2 linked regions of the Magnetococcus sp. PR-3 genome follow. The protein of the gene in region 1 interacts with the protein of each later gene in a pairwise test. Links are inferred from orthologs where the notes say so. Each region holds a gene or a part of one and is shown in the gene's direction. Other genes may lie near its edges.

Region 1 (7,969 bases):
TTACAAAAAAACGCCAGAAATGGCGATTTTCCCCTGAACCTTTTGTGTAACCTCTCTATACTGTTGGTGCGACAGAAATCGGTATCCTCTGTTTTGGATTGAATTTTGATTTTGGGGATGAGGTCGCAATGATCCCCCCGGTATGGCACCGGGGAAACTGAAGGGCAAAGGTATGTCCCCATCCAACTCATGGCGTATTCTGGTGTTGAACGGTCCCAACCTAAATATGTTGGGTCTGCGCGAGGCCTCGCTCTATGGTCATGAGACCCTGGCGGATGTTGAAGCATTGTGTGCGGCTAAGGCCAAACAGCTGGGGGCTGAACTCTCATTCTATCAATCCAATCATGAAGGGGCATTGGTAGACCGTATTCAGCAAGCTCGGGAAAATGCCGATTTAATCGTCATCAATCCTGCGGCTTATACCCATACTTCGGTGGCCATTCGGGACGCTTTGTTGGCTGCTGAAAAACCTGTGGTGGAGATACACATCAGTAATATCCACAAGCGGGAACCCTTCAGACACCACTCTTACGTTAGTGATATCGCCTTGGGACAGGTGGTGGGTTTGGGCATCCGTGGTTATGGTTATGCCATGGAAGCCGGTGTAGCCCACCTGAATGATCAGGCAGCATCCAAGCCATAAGGAAGCGTATTATGGATCTCAAAGAGATTCGTCAATTGATCAAAATGCTCGACGGCACTGATGTGTCGGAGATTGAGGTGTGCCAAGAGGGCAGCACCGTGCGTATTAGCCGTGGCGTACAGCAGACTGTTGTTGCGGCTCCTCAAGCCTATATGGCTCAAGCTCCTATGGCTGCGGCACCCGCTGCGGGTATGCCTGTGGCAGCACCGGCAGCAGCAGCAGCCCCAGCTGCTGGTGAGGTGGCTGAGGATCGAGGCAACGCGGTTGCGGTGACCTCTCCTATGGTCGGTACATTCTATAAATCCCCTTCGCCGGATGCGGCGGCCTTTATCAAAGAGGGGGATATTATTGAAAAAGGTCAAGTACTCTGCATCATCGAAGCGATGAAGCTGATGAATGAAATTGAGTCCGAGCAGTCCGGGCGTCTTGTGAAAATTCTGGTGGATAACGCCAGCCCAGTGGAGTTTGGTGAAGAGCTGTTCCTCATCGAGCCGGTGTAAGCCCATGTTCAAGAAAGTACTCATAGCCAACCGTGGTGAGATCGCCTTACGGGTGCACCGTGCCTGTAAGGAGTTGGGTATCCAGACCGTCGCTATTCACTCCACTGCAGATGCAGACTCTATGCATGTTAAAGTGGCAGATGAATCGGTCTGTGTGGGGCCTGCGTCCTCCATGGATTCCTACCTGAACATCTCTTCTATTATGGCCGCAGCGGAAGTGTCGGATGCGGAAGCCATTCACCCTGGGTATGGATTTTTATCCGAAAACCCGGAGTTTGCTGAGATCGTCAAAGCCTCAGGTCTGACCTTTATTGGTCCAGATCCTGAAGTTATTCGCTTGATGGGGAACAAGGTCCAAGCCCGTAAAACCATGATCGCTGCCAAAGTACCCGTGGTTACGGGCAGTGAAGGCGCAGTTACCAGTGAAGAAGATGCCCTGCGTATTGCGCGGGAAATTGGTTTTCCGGTCATTATTAAAGCGGTTGGTGGTGGTGGTGGCCGTGGCATGAAAGTGGTTCATGCTGAGGCTGGCTTGATCCGTGCCTATACGGTTGCCCGTAATGAAGCCCGCCAGTTCTTCCGTAACGATGCTATTTACATTGAAAAATTCCTGGAAGCCCCACGACATGTGGAGATTCAGGTTCTGTGTGATCGGCATGGTAACTCGGTGCACTTAGGTGAGCGTGACTGCTCTTTGCAGCGTCGTCACCAGAAAATTTTGGAAGAGGCACCTTCTCCTGCTGTCACCCCAGAAGAGCGTCATCAGCTGGGCACGTTGGCCGCTAAAGCCGCTCATGCTGTAGGCTATGAAGGGGCAGGGACCTTTGAGTTTTTGTACGATAAAGGCAGCTTCTTTTTCTTGGAGATGAACACGCGGATCCAGGTAGAGCACCCTGTAACCGAGATGGTTACGGGTATGGATCTGGTGAAAGAGCAGATCCGTATTGCGGCCAACCTTCCCATGAGTTTTTCTCAGGACGATGTGGTGCTGCGTGGTCACTCTATTGAGTGTCGAATTAATGCGGAAGATCCAGAAACATTTTTGCCTTCACCGGGTTTGATCAGCGAATATCATGCCCCTGGTGGTGGTGGTGTACGTGTCGACTCCAACTGCTATACAGGCTACCGGATCCCACCCCATTATGACTCTATGATTGGCAAGCTGATTGTTCATGGTCGTAACCGGGATGAAGCGGTTACCCGTATGCGGCGGGCGCTGGATGAGTATATTATTGGTGGCATTGCGACCTCCATTCCGCTCCATCAGCGTATTATGCAGGATGCCGCTTTTATTAGTGGTGAATATGATCTTCACTTCCTAGAGCGTTTTCTGGGTAAGTGAAGTCATTTAGTGAGGATTTAGACGGGTCTTTGATGCATAATCAGAGACCCGTTTTTTATATACAGTAGCCGCTTTGCGGTGCACCATCAGTGAAGGATTACCCCTGTGACTCAACGTGCTGAGGCCAAAGCCAACCTGGATCACCTAGAGCCCTTTATCGATAAAGAACACATTGCCCAGCGCGTTGCTGAGCTCGGTGTGCAGATTCGTGAAGATATGGTGGGTAAAGATCCGGTTCTTTTGGTGGTTCTTAAAGGGGGCTTTGTATTTGGTGCGGATCTGATGCGTGCTTTGGACCATACGGTACCTGTTGCCTTTACCACTTCACGGCCGTGTGAACATATCCCAATGTTTACACAGGAAGATAAAGTACTGCTGGAAGGGAAAGATATCTGGGTTGTCGATACGCTTTTAGATCAAGGTCATAGCGCTATGCGGTTGATGAAAGGTCTTGAACCGCTTAAACCCAGTTCTATTCAGTTTGTGGTGATGTTGCACAAAACGGTTGAGCGCGCGGAGAAAATTCCTGTGCGCTATGTAGGGTTTGAGGTTCCAGATACCCGCTTGGTTGGCTATGGGTTAGATGAAAAACAGCAGTTTAGGGGGATGCGTAACCTCTATGCCTGGTGGCAGTATGAGACATCACTAAATGCGGATGAACCCGAGGCATTGCTTTAATCTTCATCCCCGCGCAAACAGTACAGCTGTCTTTGTATCCCCCCATTGGCCTGGGCCGTTTTACAGCGTGTTCTCTGGCTTGCATGGTTCTGTTTCCGTCGCATCCTGCCCATCTTTTGGTTGAGCCATACATGCTGATCGTGCCCTGTCACACACCATACCTGGGCTAGGTTGAGGTCGGTTAGGGAGGGGGTCTCGGTGGTAGAGCAGAACCTCTAAGCGATTAAATATCTGCTGTATGGAACACTTAAGTAACACATACCTGAGACGATACGCCAACCGTTCAATCCGCCTTATCCCTTAAAGATGCTCAGTACACAAGTGCCATGTGGCCGATTGCTGTTGCCCCCCAAAGGCTTTGGTAGGTCGGTGCTGTTGTGTCCGCATAGAAAGTAAGGGCGTAGAGCACTCTTACCCGTCGCTCTGTTGATCATGGTCTGGGGTACGGCATCAAAGTAAAGGATTTTCTCTGTCCTTACTCTACATATAGAGCGTCGTAAAGTTAGAAGAGGCGGGTGATTCTCTGTATGGCCTCATTTTTAAAGACAAAGTTTGCCCAGCGCTTGATCGTAGAGATACGCTTCTCGTTTGACCAAGTGGGGATCGCTGGATCAGCTTTGGACTGAAAAGGTGCGGATGCCTATCCATGGGTTCGCTGTGCTATGTTGATAGGGTCAGTCTTGAAGGTTGTTGTCTTGCCGATTCATTAACGGCTGCTCTGTACCGCATCACGGTCCAAAAAGAGCTGATCCAACGCTTTGAAAAGATCCTTACGGGTATCTTGAAACTGTGTCATCTGCTGTCGGCCTGCTTCTACTTCACCATCATGCACCAAATGGACAATCTCACGGGCCAGTTCATGAATGTGTAAATGGGTCTTTTCTACCGCTTGGAAACTGTTTAAATGGCCCAGTTGTTGAGTGCCTTCCTGATAATACCACTGCCCAAATGCACACTCATGACCGCTGGCAACTTCTTGAGGTGAAAGGGCTTCTCGTTGACGTACAACAGCCTCAAGCTTACCCAGCCACGCGAGATGTGCTTGTTTAACCTCACCAATCTCAAAAGCATGGCCACCCACATCAAGGTGGTGAACCGAATGGTTTAGATTATCGCTGATTTCCTCAATGACATCGGTCAGTTGCCGGTTGTGGTTGTTGGACCCGGCAATATGCTCAATGGTCTCTACAACCCGCAGCCCCTGTTTTTGTACCTCAATCGAGGCACAGAAAATATCTTCTGCTGATTCTTTAACTTGGTAGGTTAACTGCTGACTGGCACTACTGGCTTGAGCGGCAGCTTCGGCACTGGCGGCCCCTTGAGCCGCATCTGTCGCGATGACCTCAGCATTGACGGCCGCTGCAGATGCAGCTTGAGCAACCTCTGAGGCGGCATCTTGTAGTTCTGTGGCGTTTTGCGTCACTTCTTGGGCTGCATGGGTTACTTGATGCATGGCATCCATAATGGCTTCAGTCGCTTGATCCTGTGCCATGACGGCTTCTGTAATGGCTTCATTGGAGTGAGAGATATCTGCGACCTCTCCACTTATTTGATCAAAGGCTTCTCGTACGCGGCCACTGATTCGTTGAATCTCTTCGACTTGACTGGCAATGGTGCTGGTGGCTTTGGCTGTTTCTGAAGCCAGCTCTTTAACCTCATTGGCAACCACAGCAAACCCTTTACCGGCCTCACCAGCACCTGCGGCTTCTATGGATGCATTGAGTGCCAGCATATTGGTTTGGCTGGCGATTTGGTTGATCATGCCAACAACTTTACCAATTTGGTCCGCTGCCGTTAGTAGGCTTCTCACTTCATGTTGGTTAAGTTGTACACTCTCATCTGCTTTTCGTGAAGCGTGGCTTGCCTGTTGGCAGAGTGCGTTAATGGCCTGCAAGCTGTTGCGAACCCTTTCCACCGCAGTTGAGGCTTGCATGATGGAGTCTCCAACACTGACAAGGTTGTTGTTTACCCCCTCTACATTGGTGGCCATCTCTTCGGCTGCTGCCGCGACTGTGGTGGCATTGCCACTGGCCGCTGAGGCATTGTCAGCAATACGTAAGACCGATTGCGAGAGCTCTTGTGCAACCTCAGTCATACGGGCGGCTTGAGCTTCGGTTTGGTCAAGGGCCTCTTTTTGACTGTAAACGGTACCATCCAGACTGGCATTCTGTCGTACCACCTCATTGGACCATTGGGTCGCGTTGTGGCTATCCTTGGTCAGTTGCTCACTGACATGGCGTAACTCTTTCACCACCGTTGCGACCGACATGGTTTGCAGAAGAATACCGCGGACAGTGTTTTCAAGATTTTCTGCCATGGCATTGACCCCCATGGCGACACGATCGAGTTCATCGGTCTTATGGGGAATGTGAATGCGTTGAATGAGTTCGCCCTGACGTAACTGTTCTAATGTGGCGGTAATCCGGTCAATACGGCGGGTCAGGTGCCCCACCATGATATGGCTACCCAACACCGTAAGAAGAACCAGAACAGCTGCAATAAGAATGTTGCTTTGAATCAGCTCATGAACAACCGCAAAAGCCACTTGGCTCTGTTTGGCAATGATCATATGCCACTGGTGTTGAGCAATGGGTTGGTTAAAACGCTCCCACCCTTTTAAATGGTTGCTGGATAGGGCTTTAACCGTCTGTTGATCGACCGCTGTCTTGGCCAGCAGTTTACCCTGCTTGGTTTGTAACAGTGCGGTAAAGCCCTGCGCTTGGAGATCACTCATCCAGCTGTTTAACTGTCTTTGTATGGGCTGTTCCACCCAGAGTAGGCCATCCAAATTACCTTCTACGATCAATGGCATGGCCGTCTGTAAATAGAGGCCTGGCTCTTTGGCGGTCGGGCGAGTGATAAAACGGTGGAATGGGCGATTGTTCTGTTGTTGAAAAAATGTTAGAGCGTCCCCATTAGGCATCTCTGTAAACTGCTCTTTACGTTCACCATATTCTAACTGAAGTAAGGGTGTTCCTTTGCTTTGAGTCAGCTGTAATCGGTTGTATTCAGGTTTGGCTTGGGCAATACGCTGTAAGAACATCTCCAGGTTACTTAAGCCTTCGGTCACCCCTTCATAATCTTCAAAGAGTAAGGAGGTGAAGGTGTTTTCCAGATCCTTGTGCGCAGCGATAACCGCAAGGTCGGCTTCGGTACGGTTTAGCCGATCTTCTAGCCTGGCCGCTGTGGCCAGCGCTTGTCCTTGGAGTCTCTCCTCTACATGTAACGTGAGTACATCGGCAATATGCCAGTTTGAGTAGAGACCTTGTGTGGAGATGACGGTAACAATTAAAAGGGTCGCAAGAAAAATAATTTTCAGACGCAAAGACATGGTTAAACCTATCTTGATAAGTTAAATGGTGGGTCTGCATCCATGCGATTTCAGCGGGATCATAAAAATAGAATGAGTCTAAATCGCCATTTTTGGTCGAGTTGTACATGTGTCAACTTTGACCATATATTCTCAAAAAATGCAGCTAATTAACCGTAAGCTATACTAAAAGAGCATAGACGAGCTGTGAGGGAATTAAAAGTTTTGCAGTGCATAAGGGGGGGTTATATCTAATGGAGTGTATGTACAGATAGGAGAAATAGGTATCTGTTTTGCATGATTAAAGATGTATATGCTTGATCATGTGTTGTCTGTTATAAACCGAGCGCATGCATATAGGAGAACGTATCGTGCTTTAGATGTGTAAGGTGTCCGATGAATTTTATGGTTGAGGGGTGGGTTGTAACTCAGAAATTTCAACTTTTAGGGTGTCTGCCCGCCCTGTGACTTGCATGAAAATGGGTGTGGAGGGGGGGGCGTTTAACCATGAACCGGGATGACTTAAGCGGATATCAAATTGATGTTTGCCTGAAGATTGAATGGCCCCTTCGCCAACGATATGTAGTTCTCCAGCGTTGATCAGAAAGCGCTTAAGATCCAGATCACCATTATGGTAAATCAAATGAGTTTGTAGGCTATCCCAAGACATTCGGCCATGTTCTGAAGCAATAACCATATTATCCAGGCTGCCATCCAGTATACCCGCCACCATTAATGGACCATCAATGCCTACGACCTGTCCGGGTTCAATACGTAGATCGGCACTGGCTAGAATATTGGATTCCATTAAGGTGCCCGATGGATTCATTTGCATGTGAATCTCCCCTTCGCCAAACAGTAGACCCTGTACATTTAATTGACGTTGAGGTGGGGCCGTGGTGGGGTCAATGCGTTCAAGCAGGGAAGCTTGTTCGGTGACCGCCTGTTGTAATTTTTCAACCGAGATACCTTGCCCGCTGATAAAGGCATGTAGCGCCGGGGCGGTCTCTGTATCTCGTATGTGGGCTAGCCCAGATAGGTGCCCATCTGCCATGTTGAGCTGCATACGGGATATGGTGAAATGGGTGGTAAGATCGCTGTTGAAAAAGAGTGTCAGCTTCTCCCAGGGCCATTTATCCAGCTTGCCTTCGGGGGCGCGAATTTGCCCACTGACTTCAAAAGGGCTCTGGCCATGTTCACCTTGTTGTAAGCGTAACTCAATGTGCGCTTGTCCTTGGGGCTGCCAGGTTTTTAGGTTTGGAAAGATCTCTGGCAGCTGCTCTAACTTCCATCGTCCCACGGCCCGTAGTTGAGGGCTGGGCGATAAGGCGCCAGAAAGCTTGAAAATATTGGGGCTCTGAGGTTGTGAAATGGTCAAAGCTTCAAGTTGGGCGCCCAGATCTGTCGCCATGACCCGGCTACGGATTGTTAAAGGTAGGCCTTCTGCCTTATGAACATAAGGTAGCCGTTTTAAGGCCGCTCCACTCAAGTCTAAC
Region 2 (2,901 bases), on another replicon or contig:
CTGCCGCAAGCAGCATGACCATGCCCATAACCGCAACCCAACCCCAGTGGGTTTGGGCAAACAGTGTCTTTAGCACCAACCCCAATAAGGTCAATTGAATAGCAGTACGTATGGCTGCAATAATAATACGTCGGCCAATATTCAGTTGCAGGGCCACACTAGACCCTGCCATGGCCAAGACCAAAAGGGCAGCCAGCCCCAACTCCAACGGTGTAACCAACACGCCACTCATGGCTCTAACTCCCGAAAACCTTCCCCCGGTACCAGCTCAATCCTTTGGTCCGCAACCCGTAGCGCTTGTGCTTGATCGTGGGTAATCCATAAAAGTGTGGTGTTATGGCTGGCTTGAAAACCTGTTAAAACTTTTTCAACCAACTGCGCTCGGGTAGCATCCAGATTGGCTGTTGGTTCATCCAGCAAAAGTACCTCTGGTTGCCGGGCTAATAGCCGTGCAATAGCCATACGTTGCCGTTCTCCACTAGAGGTCCGGTGTATAGACCACGTCAAGCAGGCAGGCTCTAAATGTAAGGATTCCAATAAAGGTTTGGCAGCTTCTGGGTCTTGAAAATGCGCACCAACGGTATCATGCCACCATGCACTTTCTGCGGGTAAGTAGGCGACACGACTACGCCATTGTGGTGCGGGTAGATCTCTTTGCGCAACGCCTTTCCAGGAAATTTGAGTCGTGTGGGGATCAAGGTCACAGATGGCTCTAAGTAATAGAGATTTTCCACTACCTGATGGCCCCATCACAGCCCCACATCCCCCAGCTGGTAAATGCAGATTCAGTGTGTGACCGTCAGGTAGCGTAAAACCATCAACACGCAAGCCTTGTTCACCCTTTTTCCCCAAGAAATTTGTGGGGTTCATTAGCGACATTTCTTTTCTTTCATCTCTGTTTTGCTGTACAATAGCGCATGAATAAATAAATCACGCCAATTTGGAGAGCTTACACCATGGCAGCCTTGGAATCATTGATTGGAAACACCCCACTTGTCGATCTTAACCGTTTGGTTGAGGGGTGTGCAGAAGGCGTTAAACTGCTAGCCAAGGTTGAGGGGAACAATCCTGGCGGTTCGGTTAAGGACCGTGCTGCTTATGGTATGTTTATTGGTGCTGAGCAACGTGGTGAGCTAAACGCAGATACCCATGTTTTTGAGGCAACCAGTGGTAATACAGGTATTGCCCTCGCCATGATGGCAGCCCGTCGTGGTTATAAGTTGACTTTGGTTATGCCAGAGACGATGACGGTCGAGCGCCGTGCCACCATGGCGGCTTATGGTGCTGATTTTCTGTTGGTTACGGCAGAGCAGGGTATGGAGGGTGCCATTGATCTGGTTAATGAAAAAGTGGCCAATGGTGAAGGGATTAAGTTTGATCAGTTTTCCAATGATGATAACTGGAGAGCACACTACCGCACAACAGGGCCAGAGATCTGGGATGATACCAACGGTCAGATCACCCATTTTGTGAGTGCGATGGGAACCACAGGGACCATTATGGGGGTCTCTCGAGCTTTAAAAGAGCGTAATGGTGAGATCCAAATTATCGGCGTACAGCCGGATGAAGGGTCACAAATTGCTGGGATCCGTCGTTGGCCAGAAGCTTACCTACCCAAAATCTTTGATGCTTCTCGTGTCGATACCGTTTTGGATGTTAATACCGAAGAGTCACGTGAAATGACCCGTCGTCTGGCTAAGGATGAAGGGTTGTTCTGTGGTCTGTCTGCTGGTGGTGCTGTCGCAGCCGCGCTTAAGGTGTGCCAAGGGTTGGATAAGCCCGGTACGGTTGTCGTGATTATTCCTGACCGGGGTGACCGTTACCTATCTACAGATCTTTTTGTGTAACTTTTACGTCCAAATCAGCAAGTCAAAAAAAAGGGGGTGTATCACTTGGATACGCCCCCTTTTTTTAAGGCTATTTTTTGAGCTTAGCCTTTTTTTCCTAACCATTTTTTATGGTTTTTATAGCGTTTTTGCGTTTCAATCCACAGCTCTTCATAGCGGTTGGAATCTGGTGTTCCTTTAGCAAAGCTGGTCACCGGTGCCCGTTTAACGCCCATCGCCTCAATAAGGTTGGACTCTTCAATAAAGTTACGGCAAAACAGCGGATGTTTGCTGGGGACCGTTTGGCTAACGACTTTATGAATGGGTTTATTCAGGTTAACCATATTGAAAAAAGGCAGCAGCAGCATTTTTTTCTGGTTCTGTTTTCCCAAAAACCTCACAAGGCGGTTGTAGGCCCGCAGAGATAAGGTGGTGGGGATCAGGGGGACCAATAGTACATCAGCAACCTCAAAAATACTTTCAGAGAGTAGTGTTAGACCTGGAGGGCAGTCCAAAAAGATATTGTCATACTCTTTTCGTAGTGGTTTTAATATACGCTTAATACCCTCTAGGGGTTTGCGTTGTTCACTGAGTAAAGTGTCAAAATGACGGTAGGAAAGATCCGCCGGCAACAGGTCCAGGTTAGGGTACCCGGTCATGCGTAGCAGCAGATCAAGGTCATGGCGACGCTCCAGTAGGCCGCGACTTCCCCCTTTAACCTTGGGTTTGACGCAGAGATAAAAGCTGGTGCCCGCTTGGGGATCCAGATCCCAGATCAGGGTAGAGTCACCTTGGCGTGCTGAAAGATAGGATATATTCACCGTACTGGTGGTTTTTCCTACCCCTCCTTTAATGTTATAAACAGCGTAAACGGGCATTTTGACGCAGACCTTCCTGATGGCCAATGGCATAGAGTGAGGCTATTTTCGCTATCTCTTCGGGCACAGTCAATGAGAGAACCGTTGAAAGCGTATTAGAGAGTGGTTATGATGCATGCGGTTTATTGTGGGTGTTTTTCAGAGTTATCCCACCTATCGAACAGCGGAACCACTGCCATTCGGGCATGATGATGCTA

What was found. Proteins that work in one complex are often made in the same cells at the same time.
Region 2: the proteins of accC (region 1) and cysM interact in binary tests that used the Escherichia coli proteins (3 or more experiments, as listed by UniProt). The link is inferred for Magnetococcus sp. PR-3 from one-to-one orthologs.

Annotation. Positions count from the first base shown.
Region 1 is NZ_JBAHUQ010000004.1:51,498-59,466, forward strand. What follows is about bases 512-3,316. They hold accC (acetyl-CoA carboxylase biotin carboxylase subunit), read left to right. Parts: upstream 512-1,147; coding sequence 1,148-2,485; downstream 2,486-3,316. Other genes in these bases: aroQ (type II 3-dehydroquinate dehydratase), read left to right, coding at 512-643; accB (acetyl-CoA carboxylase biotin carboxyl carrier protein), read left to right, coding at 655-1,143; V5T57_RS04240 (phosphoribosyltransferase), read left to right, coding at 2,591-3,163. In the rest of the region: more of aroQ, read left to right, coding at 173-511; V5T57_RS04245 (methyl-accepting chemotaxis protein), read right to left, coding at 3,870-6,494; V5T57_RS04250 (DUF748 domain-containing protein), read right to left, coding at 6,877-7,969. UniProt on the Escherichia coli protein: This protein is a component of the acetyl coenzyme A carboxylase complex; first, biotin carboxylase catalyzes the carboxylation of the carrier protein and then the transcarboxylase transfers the carboxyl group to form malonyl-CoA.
Region 2 is NZ_JBAHUQ010000032.1:75,430-78,330, forward strand. It holds cysM (cysteine synthase CysM), read left to right. Parts: upstream 1-956; coding sequence 957-1,847; downstream 1,848-2,901. Other genes in the region: V5T57_RS16350 (ABC transporter permease), read right to left, coding at 1-232; V5T57_RS16355 (ABC transporter ATP-binding protein), read right to left, coding at 229-870; V5T57_RS16365 (ParA family protein), read right to left, coding at 1,931-2,704. UniProt on the Escherichia coli protein: Two cysteine synthase enzymes are found. Both catalyze the same reaction. Cysteine synthase B can also use thiosulfate in place of sulfide to give cysteine thiosulfonate as a product.